DNA from 2 places in the Cohnella algarum genome. Region 1 is predicted to be linked to the other one. Evidence: predicted binding sites of a transcription regulator. Region 1 holds the regulator's gene; the other holds the start of a gene.
The links. Region 1 encodes LexA, which represses DNA repair genes until DNA is damaged. Its sites were predicted from a motif close to CGAACATATGTTCG; they were not measured.
Positions count from the first base shown of each region.

Region 1 (10,486 bases):
AGGAGCAGCGGACGGAAGACGATTGGCTGCTGCTCGACATTCGGCTGAATCATGCCGATATGGTAAAGTGGGGGCGCCCGTTGGAACCTTTTCGAGTGGACAACGTAGAAAAAGAGACGAACGAAAACCCGGTCGAACCCGGTTCGGACTAAAAGATTGGAGAGCTTGTTAGCAATGGCACAATGGAACGGGCAATGGGACAGCCTGGAGAAGTCGGCGGAAGAGAATGCCGCGGGGAAATTGAAGGAAATCGACGAAATCGCCCAGCGCAATCAGTGGAAGGTCATTCGGGCGTTTCAACGGAACAAGGTGAGCGATTTTCATTTCGCATCGTCGACCGGGTACGGATATAACGACCGGGGGAGGGAATTGCTGGACGAAGTATACGCCGAGGCGTTCGGAGCGGAAGCCGCCCTCGTTCGCCCTCATTTCGTATCGGGAACCCATACGATCGGCATCGCCCTGTTCGGCGTTGTGCGTCCGCAGGACGAAATCGTGTTCGTGACGGGCAAGCCGTACGACACCCTCCACAAAGTGATCGGAAAGCCCGGGGACGGCACCGGCTCCCTTGCGGACTGGGGCGTCCGCTCGGTCGTCGCTCCGCTTCGGGAGGACGGGAGCGTGGATTGGGATGCCGTTCGCGCGTCCGTGACGGAGCGCACGAAAGTGTTCGCCATTCAGCGCTCGCGCGGCTACGATTGGCGGCCTTCCTTCACCGTCGCCGAGATCGGCGAGATGGTTCGGCAGTTGAAAGCGATCAAGCCGGACGCGATCGTCTTCGTCGACAATTGCTACGGCGAATTTACGGAGGACAAGGAACCGCCCGAAGTCGGCGTCGATCTGATCGCCGGATCGCTGATCAAAAACCCTGGAGGCGGACTTGCGGCAAGCGGCGGCTACATCGCCGGACGGCGCGAGCTGGTCGAGCTGGCGGCTTACCGGTTGACCGCGCCCGGAATCGGGGGCGAAGTCGGCGCGATGCTCGGAACGACGCGATCGATTTTTCAAGGGTTGTACATGGCGCCGCTGCTCGTCAGCCAGGCGGTAAAGGGCAGCGTGTTCGCGGCGGCCGTGTTCGAATCGCTCGGGTTTGAGACGCATCCCGCCTGGAACGACAATCGGACCGACCTGATCCAGGCGATCCGCTTTACGTCCGCCGAGCATTTGATCGCATTCGTTCAGGCCATTCAGAAATCCGCGGCCGTGGATGCCCACGTCGTTCCCGAACCGTGGGACATGCCCGGATACGAGCACCCGGTCATTATGGCGGCCGGCACGTTCGTGCAGGGGGGCAGCCTTGAGCTTTCGGCGGACGCGCCGATCCGCGAACCTTACATTGCGTTTATGCAGGGCGGCCTAACGTACGCCCATGTCAAGCTGGCGGTCCATCAAGCGTTATCGGACTTGCGGGAACGCGGACTGCTCTGACCGGAATCGACACGAATCCGTCAATTTGCGAGAAGAAATTTACGCCTTAAACCTTACATTCCTTGACACGTATTTGTAATGAGGGTACAATGGAAGTGTTTACAAAATTTATGCTTGATGATGGAAGGTTGATGTTATGGCTGGGGACGAGATACGCAGGAATATGGCGCTGTTTCCGATCGGCATCGTCATGAAGCTGACGGACCTGACGGCCCGGCAAATCCGGTACTACGAACAACATGAATTGATTCAACCGGCCCGGACGGCAGGCAACCAACGAATGTTTTCTTTTAACGATGTCGAACGTCTGCTGGAAATCAAAGCGCTAATCGAGAAAGGCGTCAATATCGCCGGAATCAAGCAAGTGATGATCCCGGTAGGGGAAGACAGCGACGACAGAACGATCATAAACGAGCAAACCGAAGTCAAGCGGCGCGAGCTGTCGGATTCGCAGCTGCACCGCATGCTGAAGCAGCAGCTGATGCAGGGCAAGCGCCCGGGGCAGGTGTCGCTCATTCAGGGCGAGCTGTCGCGTTTTTTCAAGAACAAGTAAACGTCTTCCCGATCTGAGAATCCAGAATTTTTGAGGAGGTTCCCATGAGCTACACGCGCGAGGATATTTTGCGGATTGCCAAAGAAGAGAACGTTCGATTCATCCGCTTGCAATTTACCGATTTGATGGGAATTATCAAAAACGTCGAAATTCCCGTCAGCCAATTGGAGAAGGCGCTCGACAACAAGATGATGTTCGACGGCTCTTCGATCGAAGGCTATGTAAGAATCGAAGAGTCCGACATGTATTTGTACCCGGACCTGAGCACATGGGTCGTATTCCCTTGGGTGACGGAAGACAAAGTCGCCCGCCTTATTTGCGACGTATACATGCCGGACGGCACGCCGTTCGCGGGCGATCCGCGCGGCATTTTGAAACGGGTGCTGGAGGAAGCCGCCGAGATGGGCTTCACCGCGATGAACGTCGGCCCGGAGCCGGAATTTTTCCTGTTCCAGACCGACGAGAAAGGCAATCCGACGACCGAATTGAACGACCAGGGCGGTTATTTCGACCTCGCGCCGACCGATCTCGGCGAGAACTGCCGCCGCGATATCGTGCTGACGCTGGAGGAAATGGGCTTCGAGATCGAAGCTTCGCACCACGAGGTCGCCCCGGGCCAACACGAAATCGATTTTAAATACGCGGACGCGATCCGTGCGGCCGACCAGATCCAGACGTTCAAGTTAGTGGTCAAAACGATCGCGCGCCAGCACGGCCTGCATGCGACGTTCATGCCCAAGCCGTTATTCGGAATCAACGGTTCCGGCATGCACTGCCATCAATCGCTGTTTACCGGCAGCGAGAACGCGTTCTATGACGAAAACGACAAGCTGGGCCTGAGCACCGTCGCGCGCCAATACATGGCGGGCATCTTGCACCATGCTCGCGGACTGGCCGTCATTACGAATCCGACGATCAATTCGTACAAGCGCCTCGTTCCCGGATACGAAGCGCCGTGCTATGTCGCCTGGTCGGCGAGCAACCGCAGCCCGATGATCCGGATTCCGGCTTCCCGCGGACTCAGCACGCGCGTCGAGGTCCGCAATCCCGATCCGGCCGCCAACCCGTATTTGGCCCTGGCGGTCATGCTGAAGGCGGGCCTGGACGGCATCAAGCGGAAGCTGCCCCTTCCGGCGCCGGTCGACCGCAACATTTACGTTATGACCGACGAAGAGCGGATCGACGCCGGCATTCCAAGCCTCCCGGTCGACCTGCACGAAGCGCTGAACGAGCTGATGCGCGACGAAGTCATCTGCGACGCTCTCGGCGACCACGCGTTGAGCTATTTCTACGAGCTGAAAGCGATCGAATGGGACATGTACCGGACCCAAATTCACCAGTGGGAGCGGGACCAATATTTGATGACGTATTGAGAAACGAACGATGGAAATCCCTTGGCGCTTCGGCGCCGGGGGATTTTTTCGTGTACGGCCTCGGACGCATGATGTTCCGATCCAAGGCCATACTGATACGGAATCGTCGCCGCAAAGGCGGACAGGAGGGGATAGGATGAACACGCAGCGCGCATCGGAAATCGCCGCATCGCCGATCATGGCGAATGTGACGCTCGACGGAACTCCGGTTTACATCCAGCATGTCGACGAGGACACCGAAATGGCCCGCGTGTTCCCGCTGGACCATCCGGAGCGGGAATTGAGCGTGCCGGTCGGCGAGCTGGCGGAACAGCCGGCGGAGGAATAGGAACGCGCAATAAAGAGAGGCCGCTCGCCCGGCATCCGGATGCCGGGGCGGGGCCTCTTTTTGCCGATCAGACTTTAATATCCAGCTTGCCGCCCAAATTCGGATCGAGGCTTTGGCTCGCCATTTGCACGAACATTTGGCCCTGGATTTCCGCCTGGTTTTTCGCCATCGCCAGCACTTGGATCCCCACCGATTGCTTGAGCGCGGATTGACTTAACGAGATCGATAGAGCTCCAACGTCCATTCGTTCCACCTCCCCCTGCATTCATTATCGGATGCGCTAAACAAAAGATGAAGTTTCTAACATGCATTTAACATTCGGATAACAATTCCATTCTTTTAAATGTCGGTTCGTTTTGCTAACATTAATTTAAAAAAAGCAAAGGATTTGTGCGGAACATGTCTCCCCCAACATTGGAAACAAGGGCCTATCAGGAACTTCGCCGGAGAATCATCGCGGCGGAATATTTGCCCGGCACGCTGCTCTCGGAAAACGATCTTGCCGAGCAGCTGCAAATGAGCCGGACGCCGATCAGGGCGGCGATTTCTTTGCTCGTGACGGAAGGGTTCGTCGAATCGTTTCGCGGGCGCGGGGTTATGGTCAAGGAAATTTCGTTTCGCGAATATGCGGAAATGATCGAAGTGCTCATTTCGATGCAGCTTTACGTCATCAACACGGCGGAAAGACGCGGGTTGACGTTCGACCTGCAGGCGCTCGGCAGCCATCTCGAGCGTCAAATCGAGGCGAAGGAAGCCAACGACGTCCCCGGCTATTACGAAAGCTTTCTGCTGTTTGTCGAAACGATCATTCGAACGATTCACAATCAGCACATGCTGGGCGTGCTCGAGCAGACGAGAGGCCGATTTTTATTCAAAATCATTTCCTATCGCAAGCAATTCCCGCAGCATAAGCCGAGCAAATCGCTGGAATCGAACCGGAAAGCGTACGAGGCGCTTGTCAGGGGAGATCTGGAAGCGGCCAAAGCGGCGATTTTGGAAATTTATACGGTGACTTATGAAAGTTTGATTATGAACGGAATTATATAAAGAGAACGACGGGCTTTTCGAAGCTCGTTTTTTATTTTTTTTCTATAAAATTTAACAAAAAGGAGTCGGTTCGTTAACACACAACTTACATACAACCTGCACACTGTTTATATGGCCAATATTGAAATTCGGAAAGGAAGCGTAACGAAAATGACGACCTCATTGGATCGCAAGCGCAACGAAATGTTTATTGACGAAAGCCGGTTCGCCACGGACAAGCGTCCGTGGTTCGGGCAATTGCCCGAAGGGTTGAACGGAAACTTCTCCTTCGCCGTTATGGGGGACCGCAGCGGCATGATGACCGCCGGAGTGTTCGAGCAAGCGCTGGAACTGCTGAAAGATTTGAGGCCGGATTTTGTCCTCTTTGTCGGGGACCTGGTGGAAGGCTACTGGAAGGACGCCGCGAAAGCGCGCGAAGAATGGGAGTATATCGACGGTCAAATCGCGGCGACCGGCTTGCCGTTCTTTCAGACGGTCGGCAACCACGATTACGGTACGCAGGCGATGGTCGACGTATGGCGCGAACGCAAAGGAGCGGATTACTACGCGTTTCGGGTCGGCGATACGCTTTTTCTGACGTTGAATACGGAAGATCCGTTCGAAGAGATGTCGGACGAGTTCATCGATCTGGTCAAGCGCGCGACGGAAAAGGTACATCGCGAGCCTGAGCGCACGCTGGACTATATGAAGGAGTTTTACGACGAAATCGTCAGCCGCCTGACCCCGGACCAATTGCAGGAGATGTCGAAAGTAGGTATCGGAATCGGCGACCGGCAGCTGGCGTTTTTCGAGAAAGTGCTGGCCGAAAATGAGGACGCAAGGCATACGTTCGTCAGCATGCACAAGCCGGGCTGGAAGTCGGATAGCCCGGAATTCGCCCGTATCGAATTGCTGCTGGGCGATCGGCCGTATACCGTTTTTGCCGGACATTTTCACTCGCTCGAGTTTTCGCGTCAGGACAACCGCACTTATATTCAGTTGGGCCGCACCGGAGCCGCCGCGCATGGAACCGAAAGAGCGGACGACAACCTCATGTTGTGGGTGAATGTTCGCGACGGCAACGTTTCCTATCGGGTCATGCATTTGGACGGGGTAACCGGCATCGAAGCTTACGCTCCTCGATCTCACGGGCATACAGAGGGATGACCGGATGGAGCCGGTCGATATCGGCTCCTGATTTCGAAAGACGCTTGCCGCTCGCGGGGGCATTGGCGACATGTATGCCGCCATGCCGGACAACGCATGCAAAAACACGCCCGATACGGGCGTGTTTTTGCATGTTATGACTTTGTAAACAAGCGGATGACATACGCGATCGCCGATAAAATGACGCTGATCAAAATGCAGGTGACGATCGGAAAATAGAAGCGGACGTTCCCTTTCTCGAACGATAGATCCCCGGGCAGCCTGCCCAGATTCAGGTACCGGCCCGCGACCATCCAGATCAGCCCGACGACGATGAGCAGAACGCCGGCGCCGATCAGCAGCTTCGGCATGGAATTCACAGCATCACCCATTCCCAGAAATTGGACCCCGCGATCGGATTCGGAACCCGGGCGGGAAAAGCCGGATAAGAGGATGAGGCCTTGGCGCGGGCTTGGCCGATCAATGGAAGTTGCGAATAAGCCCGACCACTTTCCCGAGGATGGTCACGTGCTTGAGCCGAAGCGGTTCCATGGTGCTGTTCTCCGGCTGAAGCCGGATATGGTCCTTCTCCTTGTAAAACGTCTTGACCGTCGCTTCGTCGTCCTCGGTCATCGCGACGACGATGTCGCCGTTGTTGGCTGTCTGCTGCTGGCGGACGATAACGTAATCTCCGTTGAAAATGCCCGCCTCGATCATACTCGAGCCGATGACCGACAGCATGAACACCGGCTGATCTCCCACCATATGAACCGGAAGGGGGTAATATTCCTCGATGTTCTCCGTGGCGGTAATCGGGACGCCGGCGGTCACTTTGCCGACGAGCGGAACGTGGCGCACCGAACGCGCGAACGGGTCGAACTTCTCCTCGTCGTCGCCAAGGATTTCGATGGCGCGAGGCTTGGTCGGATCGCGGCGGATCAGGCCCTTCTTCTCAAGGCGATCCAAATGGCCGTGCACGGTCGAGCTGGAGGCGAGGCCGACGGCTTCGCCGATTTCGCGGACGGACGGCGGGTAGCCCTTGTCTCTTACTTCGTTCTTGATAAATTCCAAAATCGCTGTCTGGCGATTCGACATCTTCGACACGCCGAAGCCCTCCCCGAATGAAATAAGATCTCTTTAGTAAATAATAACATAGAACCGGAGTTCGCACAAACATTCGTTCTCCGGGAACAAATGTTCCGGAAAATGCTTGATTCAAACGTATGTTCGTGTTATTCTGTGATCAGAACAAACGTTTGGGGTGAGCTCGATGGTTCAAGTATGGGTAATGAATTCAACCAATAGCTCTGTACATAAGCGCAACCGGCATGCCGCAGGAGAAGGCTCTCGTCCGTCAACGGCGACTCGTTCCTTCAAAGCGGCTAGAGTTCTGTTCTTTCTTTTTTCTTTCTTCGTTTTATTTGCCGGCTTCAGCTTGTTGCGCTCGTTTGCCGAACCGGAGTCGATTCCGGAAGCCTCGGCCGTCGAGAGGTCGGTTGTCGCTTCGTCCGGCGACACGCTTTGGTCTATCGCGTCGGATTTCAAGAAGGACGGGATGGATACCCGGGACGCGGTCCATCGCATTATGAAGCGAAACGGCCTTTCGGCTTCCTCGATTGACGACGGGCAGAAATTGATCATACCTGCCGACGTTCTTCCATGAGTTTTGGAAACGGCGCGCGGTCATATACGTATATCTTAAGGTCGGCCCGCAAACGAGGGCGGCCTTTTTCGATTGTCTTCGCCTTGACAGCGGACAAAAGAAAATGTCAAAGTATATAGAAGGATTAGCGGCAACGGAAGGGGAGTGAACGCAAGATGCAGGAGCTGATCGCCAGAATTAACGAGCTGTCTCGAAAACATAAATCGGTCGGTTTGACGGAAGAGGAAAAAGTCGAACGCGATAAGCTGAGACGCCAGTATTTGGGCAACATCAGGCAACAGTTTCGACAGCAGCTGGACAGCATCGAATGGACCGACGAACCGCCGCCGCCCAAGCATTGACGCACGATTGGAAGCAGCCGAAGGAGGAGCCCGAATGTCCCGCTCATGGGAGAGAATGATCGAACGCAATCAGAAACAGGTAAACAAGCGCCGTAAAAAGGAAGGCAAGCAAGCGTTGTCGGCAGCCGGTTCCAAAGTCGAGAAATTCAAGGGACGGAGCTATTTCGCGCCGATTTTACTGCTGCTTGTCGCGGCGTTTTTTATTGTCGTCTCCCAGCCGTGGTCAGACGCCTACGAGCAAAACGCGACGCTGTTTTGGCTGACGGTCGTCGCTTACGTTCTGCTTGCGTTGGTTTATTTTTTGCGTCGCCCTTATTTGTCGATTGCGAAGGATGCTTTGGAAACCCGGCGCTTTACGGGGTACAAGCGGTTGAAGCCGGCGGAAATCCGCAAAATCGTGCAGCAGCCCGGTTATATCATCGTTGAAACCGTGAAAGGCGGAAACTGGGTGTTTTCCCGTTTCAAAAACCTTTACCCGATCGAGGAGATGGGCGAACGCCTGCGGGAATATGCAATCGCGCACAAGATCGAATGGGAGCAACGCGAAACGGTCAAAGCGCAGAGCGATAAGGAGAAGTGGACCGGAAAATGACGATCAAAGCGGTACTGTTTGATTTGGACGATACGCTGCTGTGGGACGAGCGCAGCGTCAAAGAAGCGTTTGAAGCGACCGCAAGCTGCGGAGCGGAGCGCGCGGGCTTGGCGGCCGACGCGCTGGAAGCGGCGGTCCGCGCCGAGGCGCGCGGACTTTACGAGAATTATGAAACGTATCCCTTTACCCAAATGATCGGCATCAATCCGTTCGAAGGCTTGTGGGGGAATTTCAGCGGCGGCGAGCACCCGATGTTCCGCAAGCTGCAAGGAATCGCGCCGGGCTACCGGCGGGACGCCTGGACCCGAGGGCTGGCCGCGCTCGGCGTCGATAACGCGGCGCTCGGCGCGGAACTGGGCGAGATGTTCGCGTCGGAGCGGCGCAAGCGTTCGCACATTTACGACGAGACGTTCGAGGTATTGGACGAGCTGAAAAAGTCGTACAAGCTTCTGCTGCTGACGAACGGATCGCCCGATCTGCAGCAGGAAAAACTGGACGGAGCTCCGGAGCTCGTTCCTTACTTCGACGAAATCGTCATTTCCGGAAACTTCGGCGAAGGCAAGCCGTCGCCCCGGTTGTTCGAATTCGCCCTCGGCCGGCTGGGCATCGAGAAGTCCGAAGGCGTTATGGTCGGCGACAAGCTGACGACGGATATTAAAGGGGCGAACGGCATCGGCATGACGTCGATCTGGATTAACCGCCACGGGACGACCCGGGACGACGAGATCGTGCCGGCGTATGAAATCGCCAGCCTGACGGAGCTCCCGAAGCTGCTCGAACGTCTGTCCTCTTAACGAATCGATGATTTGATCGAACAGATTCTTGAAAAGAAAATCCCCGGCCGTCAAACCTTTGGTTTGAGCGGGCCGGGGATTTTTTCGATGTGCGGTTCTCTTAAGGTCGCAGCCGACCGGATTATTTTACGAATTCCGGATCCTGGAACGGGTGCGCGATCCAGCCTTCGGTTTCGATGAACAAACGCACGGCGACGACTTTGCGGGATTCCGTCAGCGTAAAGAAGTGCGGATTGCCTTCCGGAACGGAAATGACGTCGCCGGCCGTCAGAATGACGTCAAAGTAGCCGACGGAATCGTCGCCTTTGATGATGAAGATGCCTTCGCCCGCGGCGATGGCGCGAACTTCGTCTTCGGTGTGCGTGTGAACTTGCTCGAATTTTTTCAGCAATTCTTCGATGTTGGGCGTAGCGTCCGAGAGGGCGACGATGTCCCAGGTTTTGTAGCCGCGGCGGCCGGCCAGGTCGCGAATTTCGGCGTCGAACGTGGACAGGATTTCTTGCTTGTCCTCGTCGGTCAGGCTGAAATTTTCCCGCAGGCGTTCCGGCAGCTTGGACGGATCCCAGTGTTCGTACAGTACGCCTTGCTTCTCCAGGAAGGCGCCGACATTCGCTTCTCCTTCGATCAACTCGTTCGTATTGCGAACGCGAATTTTAGCCATGGTTAATTCCTTCTTTCCCCATAAGAATTAGAGTAATTGTATTATAAACCAAAGTTCGCCGCCTGTCGACGTGATACGAGCATCTTTCCGAGTTCATCCGATTCTGGTAGTATAAAGGTTAACGATTTTTTCAGATGGAGGAAAGTCGCCCAATTATGACTTTAACGTATATGAAGCCGTCTTTGCAAGAGGAGATGGCCAAGCGCATTTTGATACTCGACGGTGCAATGGGCACGATGATTCAACAGGAAAATCTCGGCCCGGAAGACTTCGGCGGCGAGGAGCTGGAAGGCTGCAACGAGATGCTCGTGCTTACGAGGCCGGACGTCATTGCCAAAATCCACGAGGCTTATTTGGCCGCGGGTTCGGATATTATCGAGACGAATACGTTCGGCGCGACCAGCGTCGTGCTCGCGGAATACGATATTCCCGAGAAAGCGCGGGAAATCAACCTGGCCGCGGCGAAAATCGCTAGAGAAGCTTGCGAACGCCATTCGACGCCGGACAAACCGCGTTACGTCGCGGGCGCGCTGGGACCGACGACGAAGACGTTGTCCGTCACGGGCGGCGTCACCTTCGAT
Region 1 is NZ_JAFHKM010000002.1:4,965,778-4,976,263, reverse strand. It holds gene hflX (GTPase HflX) at 1-152, shown strand, start outside; gene JW799_RS22470 (methionine gamma-lyase family protein) at 175-1,428, shown strand; gene JW799_RS22465 (MerR family transcriptional regulator) at 1,565-1,981, shown strand; gene glnA (type I glutamate--ammonia ligase) at 2,026-3,354, shown strand; gene JW799_RS22455 (H-type small acid-soluble spore protein) at 3,491-3,682, shown strand; gene JW799_RS22450 (YjfB family protein) at 3,750-3,926, opposite strand; gene JW799_RS22445 (GntR family transcriptional regulator) at 4,082-4,729, shown strand; gene JW799_RS22440 (metallophosphoesterase family protein) at 4,880-5,875, shown strand; gene JW799_RS22435 (DUF2905 domain-containing protein) at 6,010-6,234, opposite strand; gene lexA (transcriptional repressor LexA) at 6,335-6,958, opposite strand; gene JW799_RS22420 (DUF896 domain-containing protein) at 7,673-7,858, shown strand; gene JW799_RS22415 (hypothetical protein) at 7,893-8,450, shown strand; gene JW799_RS22410 (HAD family hydrolase) at 8,447-9,244, shown strand; gene JW799_RS22405 (1,2-dihydroxy-3-keto-5-methylthiopentene dioxygenase) at 9,366-9,905, opposite strand; partial or broken gene metH (methionine synthase) at 10,076-10,486, shown strand, end outside.

Region 2 (10,486 bases), 380 kb from region 1:
ATTTCGTCTTGAAGCCTTCGGCGCTGCGCGGCGAAGTTTGGCCCTTGGTCAACCCGTAAATCTGGTTGTCCATGACGATATACGTGATGTCCAGGTTGCGGCGAATGGCATGGACGGTATGCCCCATGCCGATGGCGAAACCGTCGCCGTCGCCGCCCGACGCGATGACCGTAAGCTCGCGGTTGGCGAGCTTGACGCCCTGCGCGATCGGCAACGCGCGGCCGTGAATGCCGTGCAGGCCGTACGCGTTGATGTAGCCGGAAATCCGGCCCGAGCAGCCGATGCCGGAAATGACCGCGAGCTGCTCCGGCTCGAGGCCCACGTTGGCCGCTGCCCGCTGGATCGCCGCTTGCACGGAGAAATCGCCGCAGCCCGGGCACCAGTTCGGCTTGATGTTGTTGCGAAACTCTTTGAACGTTGCCATCTCAGACCAACTCCTTGCAAGCTTTTTCGATTTCGGCGGGCAAAAACGGCGTTCCGTCGTATTTCAGCAGGCTTTCGATTTTGTCGTGATAGCCTGCGTTCAGTTTGATCAGCGAAGCGAGCTGACCGGTGGCGTTGTTTTCCAGCACGACCGCTTTCCGCGCTTTCGCCAAATACGGCTCCAGCAGGTCGGCCGGGAACGGATGCATCTGGCGAACGGTGACGTGGTTCGTCTTGATGCCTTGTTCGGCAAGGCGGGCGCGGGCTTCGTCGATCGTGCCGCCGGTCGAGCCCATACCGATAATGAGCAGGTCCGGCTCTTCGACCGTGCTGTCGGCCTTGATCGCGTCGGTAATCCGCAAATCCTTGATTTTTCCGAGGCGTTTTTCCATCATTCGCTTCCGGTTCGCGGCGGATTCCGACGGCCGGCCTTCCTGGTCGTGCTCGACGCCCGTCACGTGGTGGATGCCGTTTTTGGCTCCGGGCAGGACGCGCGGCGAAATGCCGTCCTCGGTAAATTCGTAGCGTTTGAACATTTTATGCTGTTCCAGCGGCGGCAGTTCGTCCGCGATCAGCTTTCCGCGCTCGATTTGGATGCGTTCGTAATCGAGCGGCTCGCACGATTGCTTGCCGAGCGAAAGCTGCAGGTCGGTCGCGACGATGACCGGCACCTGGTATTGCTCCGCCAGGTTGAACGCTTCGATCATATCGTAAAAGCACTCTTCGATCGTGCTCGGCGCGATGACGACTTTCGGGATTTCCCCGTGCGTTCCGTAAATAAGGGCGTGAATATCGGACTGCTCCTGCTTTGTCGGCAAGCCGGTGGAAGGTCCGCCGCGCTGCGTATCGATGATGACGAGCGGCGTTTCGGTCATGCCCGAAAGACCGATCGCCTCCATCATCAACGACAGGCCGGGTCCGGCCGAAGCGGTCATCGTCCGGACGCCGCCGTAGTTCGCGCCGATCGCCATCGTGACCGCGGCGATTTCGTCTTCCGTCTGGATGACCGTGCCGCCGAATTTCGGCAGCTTTTTGATCAAATATTCCATAATTTCCGAAGCCGGCGTAATCGGGTATGCCGACATCAGCCGGCAGCCGCCCGCGATGGCTCCGAGGCCGAGCGCCTCGTTGCCGATCATGAACAGCTTCTGCTTCCCGTCGGCCTCTTCCAGCCGGAATTCCTCGAGCGGGCCGCCGGCCTGCTCCAGGACGAATTCCGCCCCGCGCTTGACCGCTTCGATATTTTTCTCGACGACGGCCGGGCCTTTTCTTCCGAACTCTTCTTCCACCGCCTTGTTGAACACTTCCAAAGGAAGGCCCAGCAGCGCCCAGGAGGCCCCGGAGGCCACCATGTTCTTCATCAGGGAGGTGCCGAGCTCTTCGGCGATCGCCGTAATCGGAACCGCGAACAGCCGGGCGTCGATGCCTTCCGGCAACGCCGGCGAAAACTTCGCGTCCGCGACGACGACGCCGCCGGCGCGCAGTTCATGGGCGTTCAGATCGATGCTTTCCTGGTCGAACGCGACCAAAATATCCAAATCGTCCGAAATCGCGCGAATCGGAGTCGTGCTGATCCGGATTTTGTTGTTGGTATGTCCGCCTTTGATACGTGAGGAAAAGTGACGATAGCCGTAAAGATAATAGCCCAGCCGGTTCAGCGAAGTCGAGAAAATACGGTCCGTACTTTCCACTCCTTCCCCCTGCTGGCCGCCAATTTTCCATGACAATTGACTGATCACGTTTGTCCATCTCCTCTTAATCTCTGCTTCGACCTGTGCGCTTCCGCTATGAAAACGAATCCTATTTATAAAATAAAGATTAAAACTTTTGTTTAACCCATGTAAATTTTATGATTGCATTCCCCAAAAAGCAAGCTTTTATGCCTAAATCAACTGATAACGATTTCTGATAAAAACGATCCGCTTCCATTATGAATTCATTTCGATGGGATTACTGGGGAAGATATTTGCGCAAAAAACGCACCGCGTTCTCGCCGAGCATTCCCCGGACGATCGGCTCCGGGTACCGCTTGAGCAGCGCATCCGCGAGCGACGGGTAGTGGCCGGGCTGCGACAGCCCATGAACATGGCGTTCGATGCCGTCGAAATCCGATCCGAACGCCAGATACCGTTCCCCCCGAGAGAACAAACGTGTTCGACATGCCGGAGCACATCGTCGACGGACGCAGGCTCCCGATCCGACAAAAACCAGGGGACGAACGTCAGTCCGACGATTCCGTCCGCCCGGAATATCGCCGCAAGCTGAGCGTCGGTCAAATTCCGGGGATGCTCTCTCACCGCCCGAACGTTGGAGTGGGAAGCGAAAAACGGACGGCTTGAAAGTTCCGCCACGTCCCAGAAGCCCCGTTCCGACATATGCGACACATCGATCAAAATCCCCATCGATTCGCATTCGTTCACCAGCCTTTTTCCGGCGCGGGTCAGTCCTCCGCCGCGAGGTTCCATCGCGCCGTCGCATGCCCAGTTCGCCCAATTCCACGTCGGCCCAAGCAGCCGAAGCCCGAGCAAATGCAGCAGCCTCAGGCACCACCACTGCTCCCTCAGCCCGTCGGCTCCTTCCAGCGACAGCAGAGCGCCGGTTTGGCCTCCATCCCAAGCCGCCTGCAGATCGCCCGCCGTGCGGATCAGCCTGATTCCTTTTTCCGACAGCACCTTCGACCAAAACAGCTCCGCTTCCCGCAGCACCGTTTCCGGATCCTTCGGGCCGTCTTCGGGCAAATAAATCGCGAACGCTTGGAGCGACACCTCGCCTTCGCGGAGACGGTCCGCCGTCACGTCCAGCTTTCCTCCGGACGGTTCCCGAAAAGACAGCTCCGGATGCTTCAGCATTTTGAATAAAACGTCGCAGTGCAAGTCCGCCGCTTTCATCCTGCTCGTCCCCCCTGGCGTAAAACGTAAGGCCGTTCGATAGACCTTTCCCCATCCCCCGTTTACAGATAGCCGCTTTCAATCGTCCGTTAACACAAAAAACCTGTCCTCCCCTTCCAACCTCATGACAAGAAGAGCCATCTGGGCCGGACAGTTCGAGAACAGGTTCACTATCGCTTTGCGTTTCGTTTAACGAGGTTCCACGATTAACTTGATCGCCGTGCGATCTTCTCCGTCAATGACAATATCGGTAAAAGCCGGGATGCAAATCAAATCCACCCCGCTCGGCGCCACAAACCCCCGGGCGATCGCGACTGCTTTTATCGCTTGGTTCAGCGCTCCCGCGCCAATCGCTTGCAGTTCGGCATTGCCTCTTTCGCGGAGCACACCCGCCAAAGCGCCTGCAACAGAGTTTGGATTGGATTTTGCAGAAACCTTTAATACTTCCATGACCAGTTCCTCCTCGGGGATCAAAGGATGGGCCCACTAACGGATACTTATTCGGTGAGGGCCTCGTTAATTCCTGCTTCCAAGGAGAAAATGGCCGGCAAATCGCAAAAAATTCTGATATTTTTAGGCGGATAAAGCGGGTATTTCGCCGCTTGACAGCCAAAACACCCGTCTCTATCCGCGCGTTGTCAGGTTGCGATCCAGGAGTCCTCGTCTACCCGGATCGTTTTGATGCTCGTCGCCTTGCCGGTCGCATCGTCCAGTTCGACAAATACGCCGTGCAAATGCCATTTCCCTTCCGCAACCTGAAATCGGGAAGGCAGGCCCGTCTTGAATTTGCGCAGCACGCCTTCCTTCTCCATGCCGAGCACGCCGTCCCGCGGTCCGGTCATGCCCGCATCCGTCAAGTAAGCGGTGCCGCCGGGCAAAATCCGGTCGTCGTTCGTCTGGACATGGGTGTGCGTGCCCACGACAAGCGAAACTCGGCCATCCAAATGCCAGCCCATCGCGATTTTTTCGCTCGTCGCCTCGGCATGGAAATCGACCAGGATGCACTTCGTTTTTTTGCGAAGCTCGTCGATAATATCGTCCGCCGCCCGGAACGGGCAATCCGAAGGAGGCAGGAAGGTGCGGCCGATCAAATTGACGATCCCGAGCTCCTTGTTTCCGACTTTGATCAGGGCATAGCCGACTCCGGGCGTTTCCGGAGGCAAATTGGCGGGACGAACCATCCGCGGCTCGTCGTCGATAAACTCGAAAATTTCCCGATTGTCCCACGTATGGTTGCCCATTGTGATGCCGTGAACGCCCCAATCGAACAATTCTCGCGTTATGGCGGCGTTAATGCCGCGGCCGCCGGCGGCGTTTTCCCCGTTGGCGATGACGATATGCGGCTGATATTTGTCCTTGATCCAGGGCAGCAGCCGTTTGACCGTTTCCCGTCCGACGCTTCCGACAATATCCCCGATAAAAACCACTTTCATGAAAACACCTTCCCTTACGCTGACCGCAAATAATGGATCGCCCGTACGCAAAACGCGAACGGCCGCCAGAAAGGCAAGAAGTGGCCGCTAAGCCGCAGCCACTTCTTCAGCCTTCCCGAAACTTATTTCGCGTACTCCACTGCCCGGGTTTCGCGGATGACCGTAACCTTGATGTGGCCCGGATAATCCAGTTCTCCCTCGATTTTCTTCGTAATGTCGCGGGCCAGGCGGAACGCCTCCGCGTCGTCGACTTTTTCCGGTTGAACCATCACGCGAACTTCGCGTCCGGCCTGAATCGCGTACGATTTCTCGACGCCGTCGAACGATTCGGAAATTTCCTCGAGCTTTTCCAGACGTTTGATATACGTCTCGAGCGTCTCTCTTCTCGCTCCGGGACGCGCCGCGCTGAGCGCATCGGCAGCCCCGACGAGCATCGCGATAACCGAAGTCGCTTCGCAATCTCCATGGTGGGAAGCGATGCTGTTGATGACAACGGGATGCTCCTTGTACTTCTTCGCCAATTCCTCGCCGATCTCGACATGCGAGCCTTCCACTTCATGATCGAGCGCCTTGCCGATATCGTGCAGCAAGCCGGCGCGTTTGGCGAGAGTAACGTCTTCTCCGAGCTCCGCCGCCATCAGTCCCGATAAATAAGCGACTTCCATCGAGTGCTTCAGCACGTTTTGTCCATAACTTGTCCGGAACTTCAGTCTTCCCAAAATTTTGATCAAATCCGGATGGAGACCGTGCACGCCTACCTCGAACGTAGCCTGCTCGCCGTATTCGCGAATTCGTTCGTCCACTTCTTTGCGGGATTTTTCCACCATCTCTTCGATGCGGGCCGGGTGGATTCTTCCGTCGGCCACCAGCTTCTCAAGCGACGTGCGGGCAATCTCGCGGCGAATCGGATCGAATCCGGACAAAATGACCGCTTCCGGCGTATCGTCGATAATGAGGTCGATCCCGGTGAGCGTCTCCAGAGCCCGAATGTTGCGGCCCTCGCGTCCGATGATGCGTCCCTTCATTTCCTCGTTCGGCAATGCGACGACCGATACGGTCGTTTCCGCCACATGGTCCGCGGCGCAACGCTGAATAGCGAGCGAAATGATGTCGCGGGCGCGTTTGTCGGCTTCTTCCTTCGCCTGCTGTTCGATATCTTTGATCAGTTGAGCGGTTTCATGACGGACCTCCTGCTCGACAGTCGTCAAAATGAGCTGCTTCGCGTCGTCCATCGTCAAGTTCGAAATCCGTTCCAGCTCGCTGATCTGCTGCTTATGAAGCGTCTCGATCTCTTCCTGCGTTTCCTCGATTCGTTTCTCCTTGTTGGCGACCTGTTCCTCTTTGCGTTCCAACGCTTCGAGCTTGCGGTCCAGCGACTCTTCCTTTTGCACAAGCCGCCGTTCCTGACGCCCGATTTCGTTGCGGCGATCGCGAATGTCGCGCTCGGCCTCGTTTCGGAGCTTGTGCACCTCGTCTTTGGCTTCCAGTACCGTTTCTTTGCGGATTGCTTCCGCTTCTTTGCGGGCGTTCTCCACGATTTGCAGAGCCGCCTGTTCGGCACTGGAAATCTTGGCTTCCGCAATGGACTTGCGAACAACATAACCGATCCCAAAGAAAAGCGCGCCAACAACGATGACGATCAAGACCCAGATCCAGTCCTGCATGGTCTTTCACCTCCTCGTTGTATCACCAAGGCAAACGCTTGGGACACGTATAAAATTGTGTGCCGGCTTTCAAACCGATCCATTTCGCTGTTGCGGGCAAAACGGGCAGCTTCCCTAGTCTGGCAAGCCCCGCCCTGCCGTAGACGATTGCGGGCAGCGGGCCTTGCGTCCTGCGCCGACCCGAATCGTAAAAAGTCGAAAAAACAAGTTCCGAATCGTTTTTTTGGAAGGAAAAAAGGTTCGGAAGGGAAGATGGAATACAGGAACATTGTATCTTTTGTGAAAATGGATTGTCAAGCAAAGCATATCCGCTTCCGAAGCTTGGCGCATGCCCTATTCGAAGTACTCGTCCCAGTCGTCTTCTTCCCGTCCGTCCCGCGCTTCGTCCTCGTCAATGACCCGTCCGGCCGCATCGCGCGCGATCCCGGCGGGGAACCCTCGCCTTTGCAGCATTCCCATCAGCTTGTACCGGCGCTCCCGCAGGCTTTCTCCTTTAACGTTAGGCCAGCGCTTCTTCGCGAGGGCATATGCGGCCTGCCGCTCCGCTTCGCCGTCGAGTTCTTCGATCGCGTCGTCCGCTTCGCGCTTCGTCACGCCGCGGCGCAGCAGCTCCTGGCGGACAAGGCGGCTGCCTTTGCGCTGGGAGACCACTTTTTGCTCCGCGTAGCGCTTGGCGTATGCGGCGTCGTCGACGATCCGGTAAGAGGCCAGCCTGTCCAAGCAACCCGCGATCGCTTCGGCGGACAGTCCTTTTCGCTTCAGCGCGACGGCGATTTCCCGTTTCGTCCGCGGCTTCCGGTCGAGCATCCCGAGCGCCGCCCTGTACGCCTCCTCGGTTTCCTGCTCTTGTCTCAGCGCCTTCAGCTCCCGGACGTTCAGCCGTTTGCCCGGGAGCAGGCGCCAGGCCACGAGCGTGTCCTCGTGGATGGCGACCGTTTCCGTCCTGGGTTCGCCTTGCGCTCCCGGTTCGGCTTCGCTTTCGGCCTCCCGTTCCGCCGTCGATTCGTCCGCTTCGCGATCCGTCGACGAATCGGTCTCACCCGCGCTCGTCCGGAACGTGATCCGGTACATCGCTTTTTTCTTCGGATCCTTCTCGATCGAAACGATAACCGCTCCGAAACGCTCCTCTTCGTTCATGATCGGCATCGCCCCCGTCCAAAATAATGAAAGGACATCCGCTCGCGGCGAATGTCCCGGTAACTGCCTGTCCCTGCTGCAAGGCGTCGAATTCCGCCTTCTATTCGAGTTCCGCGAATTCCGTATCCTCGAGTTCGTCTTCCTCCTGGCTGCCGCCTTGGCTTATCGCCGTCGAAATCGCGTCCGAGCTAAGCGTAAGGCTGCGGATTTGACGCTCGATGTCCGCGCTGATCTCCGGATGATCTTTCAAAAATTGCTTCGCGTTCTCCCGGCCCTGGCCGAGCCGCTCGCCGTTGAAGGAAAACCAGGCCCCGCTCTTCTGCACGATATCCAGCTCCGTGCCGATGTCGACGATGCTGCCTTCCTTGGAAATGCCTTCGCCGTACATGATGTCGACCTCGGCCTGCTTGAACGGCGGAGCGACTTTGTTCTTGACGACCTTGATGCGGGTCCGGTTGCCGACCACGTCGTTGCCTTGCTTGATCGAATCGATCCGGCGAACGTCCAGTCGCACGCTGGCATAGAACTTGAGGGCTCGTCCGCCCGGCGTCGTCTCCGGATTGCCGAACATGACGCCGACCTTTTCCCGCAATTGGTTAATGAAGATTGCGATGGACTTCGACTTGCTGATCGCCCCGGACAGCTTGCGCATCGCCTGGGACATGAGCCGGGCCTGAAGGCCGACGAACGAATCGCCCATATCTCCCTCGATTTCCGCCTTCGGCACGAGCGCCGCGACCGAGTCGACGACGATAATGTCGACGGCGCCGCTGCGCACGAGAGCTTCGGCGATTTCAAGCGCCTGCTCCCCGGTATCCGGCTGACTGAGCAGCAGCTCGTCGATGTTGACGCCGAGATTCCGGGCGTAAATCGGGTCCAGCGCGTGCTCGGCGTCGATGAACGCGGCCTGGCCGCCCGCTCTCTGCACTTCCGCAATCGCATGGAGCGCTACGGTCGTCTTACCCGAAGATTCCGGGCCGTATACTTCGATAATTCTCCCGCGCGGGAATCCCCCGATTCCGAGCGCGATATCCAAAGCCAACGCGCCGCTGGGGTACGATTCTACCTGGAGCTGCGCTTGCTCGCCCAATTTCATGATCGATCCTTTGCCAAATTGCTTCTCAATCTGGCGCAATGCCATCTCTAGTGCGGCGCGACGATCGGACAACACACCCACATCCTTATCATTATGATAGGTTTATCATACCTGTTTTTGCTTCCGTTGCCAAGCTTTTTGCGAACATTCGTTCTGTTTTTGTTGCAAAAAAGAACCGCAGCAAAGTATTCTTCGCTACGGTTCTTCCGCAACTTTCAATCAAACTTTACCACAGGGACGTAAAGATGACAAGCCTTTTATGAAGAATTTGTCGTAAAAAGGCGACAAAAAACGGAGCGGTCAATCCCGCCCCGTCAGTGCCAGCCACAATCTGTACAGCGTTCGCTTGGAAGCCCGGAGGCGAATGCCCTCGCGATCTCCGGCCAGCTGGATCCGCTCCGTCTTCGTCGGCTTTCCCCGCTCCGCAAGCCCGATATACACGAGGCCGACGGGCTTGCCCTCGGAGCCGGCCGGTCCGGCTACGCCCGTTACCGACAGCGCCAGGTCGGTATCGGCCGCCGCCCGCATCCCTTCGGCCATCGCCGCCGCCGTCTCGGCGCTGACGGCGCCCGGCGCGCCGTCGCCCTCCAGCAGCGAGAGCGGCACGCCGAGCAGCTTGCGCTTCACGTCGTTCGTGTAGCTGACGACGCCGCCGGAAAACACGTCCGCGCTTCCCGGCACCGCCGTCAGCATCGTCGCGATCATGCCGCCGGTGCAGCTCTCGGCGACCGACAACGTGCGCCGCTGCGACGCCAGCAGCCGGATGACGGCCTCTTCCAGCGTGATGTCTTCTTCCGCGTAAAGATAGCGGTCCGCGCGCCGCCGGATTTCCTGAAGCGTCGGCTCCATCCGGCGGGCCGCTTCCTCGGCATCCGCGGATTTGGTCGAAACCCGGATCGCGACCTCCCCTTCTTTCGCGTAAGGCGCGATGGTCGGATCGGTCTGTTCGCGAATCAGATCGATGAATAAGTCCTCAAGCGCCGACTCCCCGATGCCGCTGAATTTCAGCATCGTCGAATGCAGCGCCGCGCTGTCGCCGAGCAGCTCCCGCAGCCAGGCGGAGGCGTCGTTTTCGAACATCGGCTTCATTTCCCGGGGAGGCCCCGGCAGCAGCAAGTAATGCTTGCCGCCTGCCGACAGCGCGTTCCCGACGGCGAGCCCCGTATCGTTGCGCAGCGGGACGGCCCCTTCGATCAGCATCGCCTGCCGGCGGTTGCTTTCCACGAACGCCGTTCCCCGCCCGGAAAACATCTCTTCGATCTTCCGCATCGTCGGCTCGTGCAAATGAACGGGAAGGCCGAGGAAAGCGGCAAGCGCATCCCGGGTCAAATCGTCCAGCGTCGGCCCGAGCCCCCCCGTAAACACAAGCAGGTCCGCGCGCCCGCACGCCGTCTCGATCGCGCGGCGAATGCGCGCTTCGTTGTCCCCGACCACCGTCTGGTAATAAACGTCCACGCCCAGCTCCGCCAATCCTTGCGAAAGAAATTTCGCGTTCGTATTGACGATTTGGCCGAGCAGAAGCTCCGTGCCTACCGCAATGATTTCCGCTTTCATCCGTTGCGCCGCACCTCTTTGTCCGATCCGGATTTGACGGCTTCGGGCGACGATTTGTCCGCCGCCGGAATGAACAGGTTTTTGTTCTTGACGAAATAATCGATGCCCGAATATACGGTGATCAACACCGCGGCCCATACGATGATCGTATCGACGGGAATATGTAAAAACACGAACGGGAAATTGTTAAGCAGCAAAACGACGATCATGGCGATCTGGGTCGCGGTTTTCCATTTTCCCCATTTGCTTGCCGCCAGCACGACCCCTTCGAGCACCGCGATTTGCCGCAAA
Region 2 is NZ_JAFHKM010000002.1:5,346,837-5,357,322, forward strand. It holds gene JW799_RS24095 (2-oxoacid:ferredoxin oxidoreductase subunit beta) at 1-424, opposite strand, end outside; gene JW799_RS24100 (2-oxoacid:acceptor oxidoreductase subunit alpha) at 426-2,162, opposite strand; partial or broken gene JW799_RS24105 (dipeptidase) at 2,374-3,311, opposite strand; gene JW799_RS24110 (stage V sporulation protein S) at 3,501-3,761, opposite strand; gene JW799_RS24115 (TIGR00282 family metallophosphoesterase) at 3,950-4,744, opposite strand; gene rny (ribonuclease Y) at 4,867-6,408, opposite strand; gene JW799_RS24125 (regulatory protein RecX) at 6,742-7,545, opposite strand; gene recA (recombinase RecA) at 7,646-8,713, opposite strand; gene JW799_RS24135 (competence/damage-inducible protein A) at 8,942-10,195, opposite strand; gene pgsA (CDP-diacylglycerol--glycerol-3-phosphate 3-phosphatidyltransferase) at 10,192-10,486, opposite strand, start outside.
Region 2: the regulator LexA is predicted to act here: its motif matches at 8,783-8,796, upstream of recA (recombinase RecA).